DNA from 4 places in the Pantoea sp. X-Soil-ISGK-285 genome. Region 3 is predicted to be linked to each of the others. Evidence: predicted binding sites of a transcription regulator. Region 3 holds the regulator's gene; each other region holds the start of a gene.
The links. Region 3 encodes CRP, which controls carbon source genes, mostly activating them, when cyclic AMP is high. Its sites were predicted from a motif close to ATGTGANNNNNNTCACAT; they were not measured.
Positions count from the first base shown of each region.

Region 1: a site for CRP is predicted at 1,969-1,986, ahead of glpT (glycerol-3-phosphate transporter). Genes of this name have one in related genera too.
Region 2: a site for CRP is predicted at 2,283-2,300, ahead of azuC (stress response protein AzuC). Genes of this name have one in related genera too.
Region 4: a site for CRP is predicted at 2,530-2,547, ahead of AC6I8B_RS03745 (CdaR family transcriptional regulator). Genes of this name have one in related genera too.

Region 1 covers NZ_AP035938.1:203,564-208,536, reverse strand. Annotated here, with positions in the region: gene metR (HTH-type transcriptional regulator MetR) at 1-11, shown strand, start outside; gene AC6I8B_RS00920 (YehS family protein) at 95-574, shown strand; gene AC6I8B_RS00915 (carboxylate/amino acid/amine transporter) at 876-1,739, opposite strand; gene glpT (glycerol-3-phosphate transporter) at 2,114-3,454, shown strand; gene yigL (sugar/pyridoxal phosphate phosphatase YigL) at 3,505-4,305, opposite strand; gene pldB (lysophospholipase L2) at 4,358-4,973, opposite strand, start outside.
Region 2 covers NZ_AP035938.1:3,898,484-3,903,456, reverse strand. Annotated here, with positions in the region: gene pdxR (MocR-like pyridoxine biosynthesis transcription factor PdxR) at 1-1,132, shown strand, start outside; gene AC6I8B_RS18450 (DUF1158 domain-containing protein) at 1,122-1,364, opposite strand; gene mntP (manganese efflux pump MntP) at 1,681-2,256, shown strand; gene azuC (stress response protein AzuC) at 2,374-2,451, shown strand; gene AC6I8B_RS18435 (LysR family transcriptional regulator) at 2,775-3,680, opposite strand; gene AC6I8B_RS18430 (zinc-dependent alcohol dehydrogenase family protein) at 3,849-4,862, shown strand.
Region 3 covers NZ_AP035938.1:3,712,935-3,717,907, reverse strand. Annotated here, with positions in the region: gene AC6I8B_RS17605 (YccS/YhfK family putative transporter) at 1-1,941, opposite strand, end outside; gene crp (cAMP-activated global transcriptional regulator CRP) at 1,999-2,631, opposite strand; gene AC6I8B_RS17595 (OsmC family protein) at 2,935-3,339, shown strand; gene AC6I8B_RS17590 (phosphoribulokinase) at 3,725-4,594, opposite strand; gene AC6I8B_RS17585 (YheU family protein) at 4,656-4,874, opposite strand; gene AC6I8B_RS17580 (hydrolase) at 4,879-4,973, opposite strand, start outside.
Region 4 covers NZ_AP035938.1:827,171-832,143, reverse strand. Annotated here, with positions in the region: gene dapD (2,3,4,5-tetrahydropyridine-2,6-dicarboxylate N-succinyltransferase) at 1-597, shown strand, start outside; gene AC6I8B_RS03750 (DUF3461 family protein) at 822-1,214, shown strand; gene AC6I8B_RS03745 (CdaR family transcriptional regulator) at 1,275-2,432, opposite strand; gene degP (serine endoprotease DegP) at 2,617-4,062, opposite strand; gene dgt (dGTPase) at 4,197-4,973, opposite strand, start outside.

The DNA.
Region 1 (4,973 bases), 570 kb from region 3:
TGCAGCGATAATCTGGCGGGCACAAACCTGCGCGAAGGCGGGCAAAATCCCCTATAATGCGCAGCCTGTCGACTGACCACGAGAAGATTTCACCATGACTAACAATGATATTCTGCGCAGCGTGCGCTATATGCTCAACCTGAGCGATGCCAAAATGGTGGAGATTTTTGCGCTGGCGCAATGTGACGTGCCGCTGGCGGATATTCAGGCGTGGCTGAAAAAAGATGACGATGCTGCGTTCCGTCCCTGCCCCGATGTGCTGATGGGTTATTTCCTGAATGGCCTGATCTTCTACCGTCGCGGCAAAAGTGAAGATGCGCCCGCGCCGTCGATTGAGCGCAAGATGACCAATAACATCTTCATGAGAAAGCTGCGTATCGCTTTTGATCTGAAAACCACCGACATCCCTGATGTACTGAAACGCGTGAATTTTACCGTTTCACAGGCTGAGATTGGTGCGATTTTCCGCAAACCTGATCATAAGAACTACCGCGAATGCGGCGATCAGATTCTGCGTAACTTCCTGAAAGGGCTGGCGATGATTCAGCGTCCTAAGAGTGAGAAGCCTGCCTGATATCGTGCCATCCAGTCGGAAATAGCGGGTTGCTGCGTAAAGACGGCGTAAATCCATCCCTGGAGCCTCGACCGCCGCATCCTTGCGGCGGACGCTTTACTTCTCAACCCGCCATCCCCTCCTTCATATTCGCTCTGAGCCCCTGGTTCAACTGCGATGATGCTGTTAAGTCTCCAGGGCTGGCGCGTCTGAAGAGCGAAGCGTCCGGGCCAGGGATGGCCCGGCCGATCCACAGGGATGTGAGATTCCTTCGCGATCGGACGCGCCAGCCCGGGAGGCCGCTCCCATGCAACAGCCCTGTTTATGATCGGTCACTGCGCCCCACCACCCAGCGCTTATGCACCCACAGCGAGGCGAGGATCACCAGCGCGCCCGCAATAAAGCTTGGCCAGTGCGGTTTCTCCTGCCAGATAGCCAGATTCACCAGCAGCCCGGCAGGAACGTGCATGTTATTCATAATGCCCAGCGTGCCGGCATCGACCTGGGTCGCACCATAATTCCACATAAAATAGCCGAGACCGGAAGCCGCAATGCCCAGCCAGACCAGAATGCCCCACTGCAATGAGGTGGTCGGCAACTTCTGCGGATTGCCCCAGGCGCACCAGGCGATCACCGCAATCAACACCGCACCCAGATAGAACCAGGAGAAGGCGGTGTGCTGCGGCATCGGGCGGGTCTCCTGCAGACGCTTATAGCCCACCATTCCCGCCGCAAAGCAGATATTTGCCAGTTGCACTAACAGCAGACCAAACCAGAAATGATCGCTGACTTTGTCATAGCGAATAATGGCCGCACCTGCCACAGCCAGCAGTGCACTGAAGATATAACCCATGCGCAGTGGACGACGGCTGATCAGATCGTAAATCAGCGTCACATAAAGCGGCGTCATCACCGTGAACAGCAGGAATTCCGACACGCTAAGGTAGAGATAGGCTTCGAAACTCAGCAGATACATCACGCCCAGCTGCAGCATCCCGACCAGCATGTAAAGCAACAGCGTTGAAGGGCGATGACCACGCCAGCGCAGGAAAGGTAAAAATACCAGCGCAGCCAGCGCCAGTCGCATCAGTACAGAGAACCAACTGTCCACCTGCCCGGCAAGGTATTCGCCAATCAGACTGAACGAAAAGGCCCACAGAATGGTGGTAATAATCAATAAAAACACGGTGACGACCCCGAAATTAACAGGCCGTCAGTGTAAACAATGTGCTGCCATCAGGCTGTGAAATCTGGTTGACATCTGATTACAAACCAGGCGATCAGAATAGCCATCGGAAAAGGGCTTTAGCTTCCTGACATAACTGTCTGCAGAAAGATCTTTCAGCCAGATAAAATGCGCGAAATGATCCATCGCATGATCACTTCCGCTCCAGAATGTAATAAAAGTGTAACAAATGTGTCATTCATCACAGTAACGTTGCGCAACTAACACTATTCTTTGCGCGAAATGGAACATTCTGCGTCCATTTTCTTCTGCTCTTTTCCTGCCCCAACCTGCTGGGAATTAAAAACCATAATGTGCCCTGGAGGGCCTCACTGATGCTGAGCATTTTTAAACCTGCACCACGTCAGCCGCAGGTGGCGGAGGATCACGTTGATCCGCTCTACCGTCGTCTGCGCTGGCAAATTTTCATCGGGATCTTCTTTGGTTACGCCGCCTACTATCTGGTCAGAAAAAACTTCGCACTCGCCATGCCCTACCTGGTAGAGCAGGGTTTTTCACGTGGCGATCTCGGTTTTGCCTTATCCGGCATATCCATCGCCTACGGCTTTTCAAAATTCATCATGGGATCGGTCTCTGACCGCTCAAACCCGCGCGTCTTCTTACCGGCAGGCCTGATTCTGGCTGCGACAGTGATGCTGATCATGGGATTCGTTCCCTGGGCCACCTCCAGCATTATGGTGATGTTCGTGCTGCTGTTTATCTGCGGCTGGTTCCAGGGCATGGGCTGGCCACCTTGTGGACGTACCATGGTTCACTGGTGGTCGCAGAAAGAGCGCGGCAGGATCGTTTCGGTCTGGAACTGCGCCCATAATGTCGGCGGCGGTATTCCGCCTCTGCTGTTCCTGCTCGGTATGGCGTGGTTCAACGACTGGAAAGCGGCACTCTATATGCCGGCGTTTGGCGCCATCGCCATTGCGATTCTGGCCTTTGCGCTGATGCGTGATACGCCGCAATCCTGTGGTCTGCCACCGATTGAAGAGTACAAAAACGACTATCCGCCCGACTATGATGCCAGCCACGAAGAGGAGCTGACGGCTAAACAGATCTTCATGAAATATGTGCTGCCGAACAAGCTGCTGTGGTACATCGCGCTGGCCAACGTGTTTGTTTATCTGCTGCGCTACGGCATTCTCGACTGGTCGCCGACCTATCTCAGAGAAGTAAAACACTTCACGCTGGATAAATCGTCGTGGGCTTACTTCCTGTATGAGTATGCGGGGATCCCCGGAACGCTGCTGTGCGGCTGGATGTCGGACAAAGTGTTCCGCGGTAATCGCGGTGCGACCGGGGTGTTCTTTATGACGCTGGTAACCATCGCGACCGTGATCTACTGGCTTAACCCGGCGGGCAATCCTGGCGTCGATATGGCCTGTATGATTGTGATTGGCTTCCTGATCTACGGTCCGGTGATGCTGATTGGTCTGCACGCGCTGGAGCTGGCCCCGAAAAAAGCGGCGGGGACAGCGGCGGGCTTCACCGGCCTGTTCGGCTATCTGGGTGGATCGGTGGCGGCCAGCGCCATTGTCGGTTACACCGTCGATTACTTCGGCTGGGACGGCGGCTTCATGGTGATGATTGCTGGCTGTGTGCTGGCGGTTATCCTGCTGTTACTGACCATGGTCAGCGAACACAAACACAAAAAGACCCCTGCCTGACGGCAATAAAAAAAGGGCCGGATATCCGGCCCTTTTTTTGCGCTGACGGCTTAAGCAAGATAGAGCGTGCGCAGCGTCTGCGGCACGGCATCATCGGCATTTGAACCGATCACATCCAGCTCCGGCAGCGTATCTTTCAACCGCTGATGGGCGTTCTGCATGATAAAGCCCTTACCCGCCATGCTCAGCATCTCCACATCGTTCATGCCGTCGCCAAAGGCGATACAGCTTTCCAGTGAATGGCCCAGCGTTTTCGCGACCGCTTCCAGCGCATGCCCTTTCGACACGCCGCCCGCCATCACTTCCAGACAGGTAGGCAGTGAGAAACTGACGTTAACCCGATCGCCCCAGCGCGCTTCAATCGCCTGTTCCAACGGGATCAGATGCTCGGGATTTTCGCAGGTGAAAAAGACCTTGCTGATATTATCGGTTGGCAGCAGACCCGGCTCATAGACCTGATAGTTGAACACCGACTCGCGGAAATAGTCCTGCTCAGCCGGGCTTGAGCGGCTGACAAACCACTCATCGTCGCGGTAAACGTGGGTCAGGATATCGCTGTGATGATATTGCAGGCCAAACAGATCGCTGGCGATATCCTCATCCAGATTATGACTGAACACCAGTTCGCCCTCTGCGTTGTGCACGCGCGCGCCGTTTGAGGTGATCATATAGGCCGGAATCGCCAGGCTGTCGCGCATCTGTCCGACATCGATATGATGACGGCCGGTGGCGAATATAAAGTGAATATCTTTCGCGACCAGCTGCTGCAGCGTTTCACGCGCAAAAGGGGTCAGACGATGTTCGGGAGAAAGCAGCGTGCCATCCAGATCGGATGCAACGATGTGATACATGAAAACCTCGGGTATCTGGTTCTGCCGGCCTTAACCGGTCGGATAAATAACGTCAGTGGTGCGAGGAAAAGAAGTCGACCACTGCATTGAGTGCTTCGGCGCGCATCTCATCCTTTTCAAACAGGATCTCATGACGCGCACCGTCGATCACCCGTGGCTTATTGCCCTCACACGGATGACCCGCCGCCGCCATCGCGGCACAAAAAAGGTCCTGCGAACGATTGTCGACCACCCGATCATCGCTGGCCTGTAACAGTAACAGTGGCGTGGTGATCTTATCGACCTGACTGATGATGTTGCGACCTGCATGGATGCCTTCACGTACCCAATGGTAGGTTGGCCCGCCAACGCGAATCGCCGGATCGTCCGCATAAAAGCGCAGATTTCGCCGGTAACGCTCGGTGCTGTGCGTCAGCCGGTTAATGCCAAACGGATGCGCACGCCAGCGGCCGGTGCCGAGCGCATAGCCATCGCGCATGGCCGGACGCTTCTCCGCCCAGTCCAGGATCCGATGGGCCAGAAAAGAGGGCAACGGTAAAGCAATGCCAAACATCGGCGCCACCAGCGCGACCGCATGAAACGCCTGCGGCTGACGCGCCAGAAACAGCGTTAAGATTGCGCCGCCCATGGAGTGAGCCAGCGCATAGCGCTGCTGGTAGTGACCGCTG
Region 2 (4,973 bases), 190 kb from region 3:
ACGCCAGCTGCTGGAGGGTGCAGAGGAGTATGAAGCGCCACCGCTGACCTTCCAGATGGGCATTCCTGCCAGCGATGCATTCCCGGCCAAAGTCTGGCTGCGCATTCTGCAGCGTCAGACGCGCCTGCAGGTCAGCAGACCGGCCAGCTATCCCGATCCCCGCGGCAGCTTAGCGTTGCGGCAGGCGCTGGTGGCCTACCTTGCGGTGGCACGCGGCCTGCGCTGTCAGGCGGACCAGATCATTATTACCAGCGGCTATGCTGGCGCAATGGGACTGATTGGGCTGGCGATGAATTTTCAGGGTAAAACAGCATGGCTGGAAGATCCCGGATTCTGGGTGGCGCGTCGCGCGGTTGAAGCGCTGCGCGTCACGCCGGTTGCCGTGCCGGTTGATGCCGAAGGGTTGCAGGTTGAGGCCGGGATCGCCCGCGCGCCGGATGCCGCTTTTGCGCTGGTCACGCCGGGACAGCAGGCGCCGCTTGGTATGACGATGAGCCTGGCACGCCGGCATGCCCTGCTTAACTGGGCCAGCCGCGCGCAGCGCTGGATTATCGAAGATGACTATCTCGGCGAGCTTCAGCCCGGCAATCGCGCCGCGCCGGCACTGGCCGCGCTCGACAGCCAGGGGCGGGTGTTGCACATCGGCACGTTCAGCAAGACGCTAACGCCGCAACTGCGGCTCGGTTTTATGGTGGTGCCACCCGCGCTGACGGCCCGGTTCGGCGAGGTCTGCGCGTTGCTTTCGCCTGCCTCCTCCGGATTGCTGCATAATGCGGTGGCGGAATTTCTGCGGGATGGCCACTTTATGCGGCATCTGCGGCGCATGAAGCGCGTCTATCATGAGCGGCTGGAGCAGATGATCGCGGCGCTGCATCCTCACTTTCCTGACCTGCAACGCGCCGGGCTGGCGGTGATTGTCCGTTTACCCGCCGGTTCACCGGATCAGGTGATTGCGCAGCAGGCGGTGGAGTGGGGCATGGCACCGTCGCCGCTGTCGATCTGGTATCAGCAGGCGGATCAGCGCGGTGCGGGCCTGTTACTGGGGACGGCCCATCTGCCACGTGAAGGTTATGCGCGCAGTGCCGAACGGCTAAAGGCGCTGGTCGATGCGTATCCTGCTGTCAGCCTCTGAACCAGCGACGCCAGACAAAACGGATAACAAAAAACTCCAGTGCGCCCAGCAGCAAAAACCAGACGCAAAACACCACCGTGTAGAGCTGATTCAGGTCCTGCAAATGGAACATCTGCAACAGATGCTGCGCCACCGTCACGCTAAAGGCGGGCGCGGGCAGCAGCAGCGCCGAGAGAAAGCCCAGCAATAAAATGCCACCAGGCACGATCAACGTTTCAAAAGGGTTATTCATAACCAGTATCCCATATTTATCAGCCCGGCATTTTCCGGTAAACGGCGACACGGTTCAATGGTGGCGCGCTGCTTCGTGCGCATCCGGCATGCTACATGGCCAGAGAAATGGTCAGAAAACGCTTTGCTACCATCGACTTAGCTCGATTCATAGCGGATGATAAGAGTTATAGCCTTTGCTATACTTAAATCCCTGATTTTACTGTCTTTTTATCTTTGGGTTTGCATGGTAGACTGCGCCCACTTTTTCATAACTGAACACTTTGTGTGGTGAATTCAGCGTGAATTGCCGCTTTTTCGCCCCAGGTGAATAAATCATGACCTTTATTGCCACTTTAATTCTTGCGCTGGGCATGTCGATGGACGCGTTTGCTGCTGCTCTGGGCAAAGGTGCCACATTGCATCGTCCCGGTTTTAAAGAAGCGCTGCGTACCGGTCTGATTTTCGGCTCAATTGAAGCGCTGACGCCGCTGATTGGCTGGGCGCTTGGCCTGGCCGCCAGCCGTTACATCATGGCGTGGGATCACTGGGTTGCCTTCATCCTGCTTGCGTTTCTGGGTGGCCGAATGATGATGGAAGGCTTCCGTCAGACTGCTGTTGCAGAACCCTGTGAAGCTCCGCAAAGTCATGGCTTTATGGTCCTGGCGACAACTGCCGTCGCGACCAGCCTGGATGCGCTGGCTGTTGGTGTGGGTCTGGCTTTCCTGCAGGTGAACATCATTACTACCGCGCTGACCATTGGTGCAGCCACTACGGTGATGGCGACGACTGGCGTATTAGTCGGGCGCTTTATCGGTCCGATCCTGGGCAAATGGGCGGAAGTGCTGGGTGGAGTAGTGCTGATTGCCGTCGGCTCTACCATTCTGTTGCAGCATCTCGGCTACACCGCGTAGGGCTTTTGCACATAAAACCGCCATTTTTGTGATCTGGTTCAAATTTATTTGCTGTTAAAACGCACAGGAGCTATACTTTTTCGGTATATGTTCAACTAAATTTGAATCAGGTGTTCCATGAAACGTATTTTTAAACACGTGTTCCGCGCTTACGTTGAGACGTTCAAACACGTACCGCCGGGTGCCATGTACTAAGCACCCCGCAAGAAACCCTCGATAATCGCGGTCAGGGATCGACCTGTGATTATCACCTTTTCTGCTTTTTCTGCTTTTTCTGCCTTTGCTTCTGCTGATTTAAACCCGCGTTTTTGCACTTCGGGTGCATCCTGTTTGTTGCAACTCCTCTCCTTCTGATTTTCCCGTTATGCGTCACTTTGAGCCAGAAAAGACGTTGCTGCAGTGATCTAATCTGCCCGGGAGATTTCCGGATGCCAGACAAAATGGCGGCATACCTTAAACAGGAAACAAGCACTTTTAATGGGTCACGGGATTGCCTGTGCCGAAACAAAGATTCACGGTTAACCCTGATGATTCTTCCTGAATATTTCAGTAAACCATTCGATAAAAACCCGGACCTTAGGCGGAAGATAGCGTCGGTCAGGGTAGAGTATAGAAACCGGTTTCGTCACAGTCGCATAACCCGATAATACTTCCTTCAGCTGGCCTGTTTCGAGGCAGGGCTTTAATGCCGTATATAATGCGTGAAGCATGCCGAGGCCCGCCACGCCACAGGAAAGAAGGACGTCAGAATTGTTAACTCGTATGCTGCTTCCCGGATGCCGTGAAACAATTTCGCCATTCATGACAAATTTCCATTCCTGGATGTCCCGACTGTGTTCATTAAAAAAATAAATGGCTTTATGATCTTTAAGGTCATCAGGCGTTAAAGGGGTGCCATATTTATCCAGATAAGAGGGTGCTGCACAGGTGACCATCTGCAGGCTGCCCATTCTGCGCGAAATAAAATTCGAATCAGCAAGCTCACCGAGACGAATAACACAGTCCACACCCTCTGTAATTAAATGGGTCAGGCGATCTGAAGCGGTTAAGACTATTTCAATTTCAGGATATAAAGCCTGAAACTCGCTTAATTGTGGGATCAGGATACTGTGCGCCAGCGCCAGTGGAACATCAATGCGCAGCTGGCCACGAGGTCGCTGATTTGAAGAGTAAGAAGCCATTATATCGCTGGCATCACTCAGCAGCGTTTTAGCCCGCTGATAAATTTCCTCCCCTTCAACGGTCACACTCAGACTGCGCGTTGTGCGGTGCAATAGCTTAACGCCAAGCTTGTCTTCCAGTTGTTGTACGGACTTACTGACCGCAGGGCGATGCAGCTGCAAGGCGTCAGCGGCCCGGGTGAAACTACGGAATTCAACGACGTGAACAAAAATATCCATCAATTCCAGCATGTTAGAGCGCATCATTTAACTCCGCAAAAAATATTCCTGCCGAAATAGTGTATTGCGGATTATATCTCATTCCGATTGTTTCTCCTGCAGTAACACTGAAGTCCTTTTACGTGGCTTTTTACGCCTCCCTGCTTTTTTTATCATCGTCCTATTCGATGCATACACATGGGAAATGACAAAATGAAAGCATGGTTACTGAAAGATTTTGGCCTTAAAAACTTAAAGCTTGAAGAGGTGGAAACGCCTGTACCTGGTCCGGGTGAACTTCTGGTTAAAGTTGGCGCGGTGTCTCTGAACTTCAGGGATAAGGCAATAGTAGAGGGCTTCTATGAGCCTCATCTGGTTCCAAAGCCACTGATTCCTGTCTCTGATGCCACGGGTACCGTTGTTGCCACGGGGCAGGGTGTGTCCCGTTTTAGCACGGGTGATCGCGTTAACTCGCATCTCTATTCACGCTGGTTAGAGGGTGAACCTGCGGCCGATGAGCCAGCATGGTGTATTGGAATGCCGTTACCCGGCGGGCTGGCTGAGTACATGATTATTCATGAGGACAGCGCAGTTAAAGCGCCTGACAGCATGACCGATGAAGAAGCTTCTACACTTCCCATCGCTGCGCTTACGGCATGGTACTCGCTAATGGATATCGGCAATCTGCAGCCCGGTCAGACCGTGCTCGTACAGGGAACCGGTGGCGTATCGGTCTTCGCTGCTCAGATAGCGCATGCCTATGGTGCACGTGTCATTGCCACCTCCAGTAACGATGCAAACCTTGAGCGCATTAAATCACTGGGAGCAGATGAAGGGATTAACTATAAAAAATACCCTGAGTGGGAAAGAAAAGTGCTTGAAATGACTGATGGTAAAGGCGCTGACGTAACGATAGATGTCGCCGGGGGCAATGGCATCAATCAGTCAATTGCTGCGACAAAAGTTGCCGGTACGATTGCTCAGGTAGGATTTCTTACCGGCCAGACAGCACAACTTGATTTGATGCCGTTAATTTTCCGTCAGACAAAAATCCGGGGCATTGCGGTTGCACCACGCTCCTCGTTTGATCGGATGAATCCGTTCCTCAATAAACATAATATTAAACCCGTCATTGAACAGGTTTACAGCTTTAATGAGGCGGTTGAAGCCTTCCGGCATCTCTCCCGTGGTGCATTTGGCAAAATCGTCATCAGAATTAGCGACTGATAACGACTTTTCATTCCTCAATTCTGGCAGTTTTTACTGACTGCCAGATACTTTTGGTATCCCATTCTCACCGCGTTAAACCCCTTCTCAAAGCGTGCTTATATTCCTTCT
Region 3 (4,973 bases):
TCCCTCACTGATGTTCTCCAGCTCATCCAGCAGGTTAACCTGTGAGCTTTCACCATCATATTCCAGCCGCTGCTGACACCGCTGCAGCGCGATTTCACAGGATTGCAGGTAACGCTCAGCCAGCGAGGCAGTGAGCATGGTGTGCTCCCGCGCCAGAATCGTCATGGCGTTGATATGCTCGACGATAAACTGACTGTGCGTGACCCAGAGCCGCATATCACTCAGATAGCGGGAGTTGAACGCGGGTTCCTGCATCGCCTGATTCAGTGAGTTAAACAGCGCATTGTGTGCCTGATTGACCTTCACCCGCTGATAAGCCAGTTTCTCTGGTGACTGTTCGTCACCCAGCAACAGCTGTAGCGCATCCTGATAGGTTTCCAGTGCGTCATGGGCGTTCTGCCGCAGTAAGCCGCTCTGCCACTGCGGCCACAGCCACAGCATCCCGCCAAAGGCGATCAGACAACCCATCAGCGTATCCATGAGACGTGGCAGCAGAAACTGCGCGCCATTCAGCGACAGCAATTGCAGCGAGTAAACCGCCGTGACCGTAAAGCCAATCATCGACCAGCCATAGAACTGGCGGGTAAAGCGATAGCTGATAAAGGTAATCGCCAGCATGATCAGCAGTACCAGCGACTCTGGCACCGCCATGCGCAGCGTGGCAGCCGCGATCACCAGACCGGCAAAAGTGCCCAGCGCCCGGTGCTGAATGCGGACACGGGTAGCGCTGTAGCCGTTCTGGCTGACGAACATGATGGTCATCAGGATCCAGTAGGGTTTGGGGATGTTGAAGAACAGAGCCAGCGCGCTGCCCAGCATCAGCATCACCGCAAAGCGGCCGGCAGTGCGCAGGGCCGATGAGCGGAACGAGAGATAACTGCGCAGCGCCGGTAACAGCGGCAGACGGCGCTGGCGGTCAGCCATCAGATCGCGCTGATAAAGGGGTTTCTGGGTGCGCAGAACCCGCGCGATGCGGTTGAAGTGGTAAAGGCAGAAGTTACCCACCGGATTGTCGGGATGCTGATGGGCGATTTTCTCCAGCGCGCCGAGCTGTTTATCCATCGCAAAGCGATCGGGTAGCTGGTGATAGAGAATGTTATCCGCCAGCACCCGCAACCGGGCCGAGATGGTTTTGGCATTCCAGCGGATCACCGCTTCGGCGTGGCTCTGTTCGACCAGCTTCTGCACCTCTTCCGGCCGATGCAGGCTGACCGAGATATGTTCCTGCAGATCCAGCGCCACCTGAAAGGCGCGCGTCAGCCGTTTATGGCTGTGATCGCGGCTTGCCGACAGCATATGCATCTGCTGATAACAGGTGTTAATCAGATCGACCACTTTCTGCTGACGAGCCAGCAGCGGCGGCAGCGCCTTTTCCGGATCGGTCAGCTGCGTCAGCAGGGTATATTTTGCGTCGCAGTAGTTAGCCAGCTCGCGGTAGATCAGGCTCAGGCTTTCGCGCATCGGCTGCTCTTTCCACAGCCAGAACCAGAACCAGTTAAAGAGCCCGTACCATAGCGTGCCGCCGATATAGAGCAGCGGGGGAACATAGATTGGCATGCGGCCAATCAGGCTCAGGGTAAAGATGGCGGCAATCAGGGTGCCGGGCAGCAGACGGCCATGCAGCGGGCTGATCTCCCCGGTAACGCCGAGCAATAAGGGCATAGCAAACAGGATCAGCGGCAGCGGAATAGCATGCAGGGTGAGCCACTGCATCAGAAAGCTGCCGAGGGCAAACAGGCTGCCGCCAACAATCAGGCGTTTGAAGAAGCGTTTATGCGGGGTATCCAGACCGGCGATGTTGCAGCAGGCGGGCACTAATGAGAACAGCAGACCTTTTTGCAGGTCGCCAGCCAGCCAGCCCAGCGCCACCGGCAGACAGAGCACCAGCGTTTGCCGCAAGGCGTAGTTAACTTCAGGATGGTAAATAATTCGACGCCACATCGGCCCAACACAAACAATAACGGCGTGATGTTGCCATCACGCCGTGGGTGACAGGAATTAGCGGGTGCCGTAAACGACGATGGTTTTGCCGTGTGCGGAGATCAGGTTCTGATCTTCCAGCATCTTCAAAATACGGCCCACGGTTTCACGTGAACAACCAACAATCTGGCCAATTTCCTGACGAGTGATTTTAATTTGCATGCCGTCGGGATGCGTCATGGCATCTGGCTGCTTCGCCAGGTTGAGCAGGGTCTGTGCAATGCGTCCGGTTACGTCGAGGAAAGCGAGGTTACCCACTTTTTCAGACGTCACCTGCAGGCGACGCGCCATCTGCGATGAGAGTCGCATCAGGATGTCAGGGTTAACCTGGATCAGCTGACGGAATTTCTTGTAAGAAATTTCCGCCACTTCGCACGCGCTTTTCGCACGTACCCAGGCGCTGCGCTCCTGGCCTTCTTCGAACAGGCCAAGTTCACCAATAAAATCGCCCTGATTCAGGTAGGAAAGAATCATCTCTTTGCCTTCTTCATCTTTAATCAGAACCGCAACGGAACCTTTCACGATGTAGTAAAGCGTTTCTGCTTTTTCACCTTGGTGAATCAGCGTACTTTTGGATGGATACTTGTGAATATGGCAATGGGACAGGAACCATTCGAGTGTAGGGTCTGTTTGCGGTTTGCCGAGAACCATTCGCTATTATCCTCTGTTGTAATCGTGCCCAAAATACAGGGGGCAGTTTTCCCTGTCAGGCGGTGAAAGCTTCAAGCGTTTCCATTTCAGGAAATTATTCGGGCCGCATCAGGCGCAGTGCGCATCATCCTTCCCGGCTTCGTCATCGGGTGACGAAAAATATTTTCAGCACTGTTTGTAGCACAGCTTTTGCCGACTGTCTTCTGTTGTCTCGCTTCAGCTACGGGCGGATTTCTCTGGATTGCTGTTTACCAGGCGAAAGCGTACTCTGGCGACAAAACAGCGTATTCCGGAGCAAAAATCATGCAGGCAAGAGTGAAATGGGTAGAAGGGCTGACATTCCTCGGAGAATCCTCATCCGGCCATCAGATACTGATGGATGGAAATTCGGGTGATAAAGCGCCCAGCCCAATGGAGATGGTGCTGATGGCGGCGGGCGGATGCAGCGCGATTGACGTGGTATCAATTCTGCAAAAAGGCCGAAACGATGTGGCTGATTGTGAAGTAAAACTGACCTCAGAACGTCGTGAAGAGGCGCCGCGAATCTTTACGCACATCAACCTGCATTTTATCGTGAGTGGCAAAGCCCTCCAGGATAAAGCGGTCTCACGCGCTGTGGATCTTTCTGCTGAAAAATATTGCTCTGTGGCCATCATGCTGGGTAAAGGCGTCAACATTACGCATAGCTATGAAGTGATTGAGCTGTAGTAGCCGCAGGGGTTATTGCAGACCTGCTAACTTCACTTCCAGTATCTGATGCAGGTTGCTTTAGGACTGTGCCTGGGCCGGGAATCCGCTTTGATACTGTGCCTGCGTATTGAACAGGGTCAGAGCGGTTTGTGTCGGTCCGCTGTCAGACTGTGCCTGCGCTGGGAACCGGGTCAGATCGGAAAGTCGCTTAAGCCAATCCCTGGCCGCTCGGCCCGCGCCGTCCCTGGCGCGGGACGCTTTCCTCTTCTGACCCGGTTCCCTGCGTGTTAAGCTTTTTCGCTGCTGTCAGATTCATCCTGCATTGGCATTGGCATTGGCATTGGCATTGGCATTGGCATTGGCATTGGCATTGGCATTAGTCTGGAAAGGCCCTTTTGGCCTCTTACTCTATTCGTTTGCCTTCCATCAGCCGCTTCACCAGCGGACCCATGATCAACTCCATCGCCAGACCCATTTTGCCGCCAGGCACCACCAGCGTATTGATGTGCGAGATAAACGAGCCCTGCAGCATCGCCAGCAGGTAGGGGAGGTCGATATCTTCCAGCGCCTGGAAGTGGATCACCACAAAGCTCTCATCCAGTGACGGAATAGCGCGGGCAGCGAACGGGTTTGAGGTATCGACGGTCGGGACGCGCTGAAAGTTGAGGTGAGTGCGTGAGAACTGTGGTGTGATGAAGTTGATGTAATCTTCCATCGAGCGCACCACCGAATCCATGACCGCTTCACGTGAATGGCCGCGCTCGCCGGTGTCGCGCACCAGCTTCTGAATCCACTCCAGGTTCACAATCGGCACCACGCCAACCAGCAGATCAACCTGTTCTGCTACGTTGTGCTGCGCCGTTACCACGCCGCCGTGCAGCCCTTCGTAGAAGAGAATATCGGTGTTCTGCGGCAGCGGTTGCCACGGCGTAAAGGTGCCGGGCACCTGATTCCACGGCACTGCTTCATCATAGGTATGCAGATATTTACGCGACTGGCCCTGTCCGCTCTGACCATACTCTTTAAAGCTCTGCTCCAGCAGGCCAAAGTCATTGGCTTCCGGGCCGAAGTAGCTGACATGACGTCCTAAATCGCGCGCCTTACGAATCGCCATATCCATTTCAGGGCGGGTAAAGCGGTGAAAACTGTCACCTTCCAGCTCCGCCGCATGAAGATCGAGCTGCTGAAAGATTTTGCGAAACGCCACGCTGGTGGTGGTGGTCCCTGCGCCGCTGGAACCAGTCACCGCGATAATGGGATGACGTGCAGACATAGAAAAGCTCCCTGTGAGGTCGGGCAATAGGCATTGTTAACACGAAATGCCGTTGGGTGCATCAGCCACGAAATTCTTTGCGCGGCATGATATTGACCGATTCGTGCAGTTCCGACCACACCAGTACCACTTCACCCGTTTCCAGCTGACGTCGCACATCGGCCACCTTGTCGATCAGGCTGCGTTCCTGCTCGCCATAGTCCGTGCCTTCGCGCAGCACAAAGGTTTCAATCAGATTTTCAAGGGTCTCAGGTGAGACCTGTTGCCAGGGAATAATCACGAGATCAGTTATCCAGAAAAGGGGCGATCCACTGGGGGATACGCTGTTCCAGCCACATTTCAGGCTGGCGTAATGTCCCACCAACAAAACCTACATGGC
Region 4 (4,973 bases), 1.2 Mb from region 3:
GGTGCAGAAACCCGCTTTTACGACAAAGTGCCGATGAAGTTTGCAGGCTGGGATGAAGCGCGTTTCAAAGAAGCCGGTTTCCGCGTCGTGCCGCCTGCGGCTGTGCGTCAGGGTGCCTATATCGCCCGCAACACGGTGCTGATGCCTTCTTACGTCAACATTGGCGCCTTTGTGGATGAAGGCACCATGGTGGACACCTGGGCGACCGTTGGCTCCTGTGCGCAGATTGGTAAAAACGTTCACCTTTCTGGCGGCGTGGGTATCGGTGGCGTGCTGGAGCCGCTGCAGGCGAACCCGACCATCATCGAAGATAACTGCTTCATTGGCGCGCGCTCTGAAATCGTTGAAGGCGTGATTGTTGAAGAAGGTTCCGTGATCTCAATGGGCGTTTACATCGGTCAGAGCACCAAAATCTATGACCGCGAGACCGGCGAAGTGCATTACGGCCGTGTTCCTGCGGGATCCGTGGTGGTCTCAGGTAACCTGCCCTCTAAAGATGGCAGCTACAGCCTCTACTGTGCCGTAATCGTGAAGAAAGTGGATGCGAAAACGCTGGGCAAAACAGGCATCAACGAACTGCTGCGCACCATCGACTGATTTAAGTGACGGGCTGGTTTCCAGCCCGTCATCTTTTCTTTACAGTGATTCCTGAACAACATGCTTCGCGTCGCGAATTAACTGGTGCGTTTAGTTTTTATCCAGGTCATAATCCGCGCCAGTTAAATCCTGTCGCGCAATGTTCATCCCGCTTATTTATGTCTACAGTTGACGGACGTCATGAACAAGTCTGCGCGCTTCTCACTTTTGATGGAAACAACGCTATGTATGACAATCTGAAAAGCTTAGGTATCAGTAACCCGGACGACATTGACCGCTATAGCCTGCGTCAGGAAGCCAATAACGACATTCTGAAAATCTACTTCCGCAAAGATAAAGGTGAGTTTTTCGCGAAGAGCGTCAAATTCAAATATCCGCGCCAGCGCAAAACGGTTGTTGCCGATCACGCGACCCAGGGCTACAAAGAAGTTCAGGAAATCAGCCCGAATCTGCGTTATGTCATCGATGAACTGGACCAGATTTGCCAGCGCGATCAGGTTGAAGTGGATCTGAAACGCAAAATTCTGGATGACCTGCGTCACCTGGAAAGCGTGGTTTCCCACAAGATCACTGAAATTGAATCGGATCTGGAAAAATTAACCCGTAACGGTCGTTAATTCCCTGCCCGACCAGAGAGGCCAGCATTGCTGGCCTTTTTTATGCCGCAAATCTGCACTTCAGCCCTGCTCATCCAGTTGCAAAGCAACATAGAGCAACAGCCTGTCATCAAAATGGCCAAGATTCAGTCCGGTCAGTTCAGAAATCCGGTTCAGCCGGTATTCCAGCGTATTACGATGAATGAACAGCGCACGCGCGGTGGCGCTCGGCTGGACGTTATGGGTGAACCAGGCGATCAGCGTGCGGCGCAGCAAGCCGTTGTTATCCATGCTCTTGAGCTTCGCCAGTGGCCGGGCGAGCTCATTGGCCTGCCAGCCACCCCGCAGGCTGTCGAGCAGCACGGGCAGCACCAGATCCTGATAAAAATAGCTGCGCACCTCGGGCATACGTTGCTTGCCCACCATCATCGTGGTGCGCGCCGTCCGGTAAGAGCGTGCGATGCTGCCGGGTCCGGTAAAGAAGTTGCCCAGCGCGATACGCATCCGAAGATGACCGCTCTCTTTCATCCGCTGTAGTAACTGCTCTACGCGGCGGCGATGATCTTCCTGATCGTGACGCCCATGCCCATTAAGGGCCGGTTTCAGCACCACCATTTCGGTCAGTGACACAATCGCGATCAGATTGTCCCGCTCCGGCGTGGTCAGCAGCGTTTGCAGCTGCTGTAGCTCTGACATCGCGCTGTCGACGCCGAGCTGACCACTATCCACTTCCACCACGGCGACCACACGCGGCTGATTGAGATCGATACCGAGCCGCTGCGCCCATTCGGTCAGCTGTGGCGACAGGGTATCGCTGCGGATCAGGTTCAGCACCAGCTCTTCACGCAGACGGCTGTCCTGCGCCAGCATATGCAGCAGCCGGGCCTGCTCCAGCATCATCTCTGCGGTCATGCAGACCAGCTCGCCATAATGCCGCAGCGCCAGCGGCTCACCGGTCAGGCCGATCACCCCGACGATGTCACCATCAATGCGCAGCGGCAGGTTAATGCCAGGCCGCACGCCATGGAGATGTTTAGCCACGGCCTCATCGATGTCGACAACGCGCCCCTGAGAGAGCACCAGCAGTGCACCTTCGTGCAACTCCCCAATACGTTCCCGGTCACCGCTGCCGATAATCCGGCCCCGCGCATCCATCACGTTGACATTGCTGTCAATAATTTTCATGGTGCGCGCCACGATATCCTGTGCCAGCCGGGCATCAAGGTGATAGGTAGCCATCCATTACTCCTGAAAAGAGGGGGGAGAAACAGAATACGCATGCACAGCACGCAGAACATTGTGCAATTGCACAGAGCCAGGCCGTCATTTGCCGAATTTGCGGTGAGCATCACACTCTGACGAGGCAGAAAGTGGACATAAAAAAGGCGGACCGCAGTCCGCCTCTTCATCCGTTGCTGTTCGCTTACTGCATCAGCAGATAGATACTGCTGTCGCCGCGTTTCACATTCAGCGCCAGAACGGACGGCTTGCTGTCGAGAACTTTGCGCAGCTCACCCAGGTTGGTTACCACCTGCTGGTTAACGCCCTGAATCACATCGCCCTTTTTCAGGCCGATACGCGCCGCAGCACTGCCCGGTTTCACGTTATCAACCCGGACACCTTTGGTACCCGCTTCGATATTGCTGAGATCGGCGCCTTCAATGCCAGTGTAGATGGTCGCGGACTGCACTTTTGACTGGCTGCTCTGCTGCAACTTAACAGAGACATCGACCGGTTTGCCGTCACGCAGCAGCCCCAGTTTCAGGGTGGTGCCAACCGGAAGTGAGCCCACTTCCGCACGCAGCGAAGCAAAGCTGCTCAGCGGTTTACCGTTCATCGACACAATGACGTCGCCCGCCTTAATACCGGCTTTGGCGGCCGCTGAGTCTGGCAGCACCTGGCTTACAAAGGCACCACGTTGTGCGTCGACCTTCATCGCTTTTGCCAGCTCGGAGTTCAGCTCAGTCCCCTGCACGCCCAGCTCGCCGCGTTTCACCTGACCAAACTCGACCATCTGTGCCGTCAGGTTTTTCACCATGTTGCTGGGGATAGCAAAGCCGATACCGATGTTGCCGCCATCAGGCGCCAGAATGGCGGTGTTAATCCCGATCAGTTCACCGTTGAGGTTAACCAGCGCACCACCGGAGTTGCCCCGGTTAATGGCCGCATCTGTCTGGATAAAGTTTTCGTAGTTTTCCACGTTCAGGCCACTGCGTCCCAGCGCGGAGACGATACCTGAGGTGACCGTTTCACCCAGACCATAAGGGTTGCCGATCGCCACGGTATAATCGCCGACGCGCAGGTTGTCAGAGTCAGCGATTTTGACTGCGGTAAGATTTTTGGCTTCCTGCAGCTGAATCAGGGCAATGTCAGAGCTGGGATCTTTACCGATGACTTTGGCGTCATAGCGACGACCGTCGCTGAGCTGTACCTGAATTTTGGTGGCATTATTCACGACGTGGTTATTAGTTACCACATAGCCTTTGTCAGCGTTAATGATGACACCCGATCCCAGAGCACGGAATTTTTCCTGCTGGGTATCAGGCACTGGCGCGCCGCCGTTACCGCCTGCACCGTCGCCGTTCTGGCACATCGGTGAACCCTGGAACGGGGAACCATCCTGGCAGAATGGCGAATTGTCGCCAAAGAATTGCTGAAATTGCTGCGGCATACGCGGGGTTTTCACCGTGGTGGTCCCCTCGACGCTGATACTGACCACAGACGGCATCACCTTCTCCAGCATCGGTGCCAGACTTGGCTGTTGCAGGCTATCGGAAGAGGCCGTTTGCGCAGCAGAAACAGTAACAGGGGCGAGCGCCATGCTCAGGCTCAACGCCAGCGCACTTAACATTAAGGTCTTTTTTTTCATTTTTCGTTTCTCAATAAGATTACTGTTCAGACCATTGCTGTGGTCGAAAGGTGAGATAAATGTTTTAGCGCGAAGTTCCTTTAAAAGTTTAAGGCAAAAGTAAAAATTTATTCGCGCTCTTTACAATTGGCGGCTTATTCTACCGCCATCAGTCGTCGGTACTCATCCCAGGCATAGAGATCGGTCATACCACTGATATAATCCTGAATGAGCCGGAAGCGATAATAACGTTCCCACAACAGACGCTGATATTTATGTTCTACAACCAGATTACGCATCTTATGCAAATAGGCTTTACGGTGTTTACCCGAGAGCTTATGAAAAAGCCGGGTTTCGATCGGATGCTGACGCAGGAAATCTTCATTTATCAGCGTGGTAAAGGCTTCGTAATTAAGGCGCATCAGCGGCTGATAGATCTCCAGCAGCCCTTTAATCACCCGGTAACCCTGCAACTCCAGCTGCTCTACTTCAGAATGATTAAAGACCTGCTGGCGCGCAACGGTTTTAAACAATTGCAGTAAGCGGCCCTCTTCACCCTCATCTTCCAGTAGCGCATGGTTAAAACTTCCATCGAATATAGCAGGAAGATTATCAACAAAACGTTTCACCGCATAGCTTACCAGCACGCTCTGAACATTTACGCGGAGTGACATAAAAAATTGATCGCTGCGGCTTCGGCGTTTTTTACTGCAGGCTTCACGCCAGGCTTCGCCAATAGTCCGGCTGAAAGCGTCATTATTTTTAACCGGCCCCCAGGCTTTATTGAGAAACTCATACAAACTTTCAACATTAAAGATATCTTTTTCTACAGCGTCGTCCAAATCAGCAATACAATAGGAGATATCATCCGCAGCTTCCATTATATAAGTCAGCGGAAAACGGTGGTGCTCTTCCATATTGGTGGCAGCACG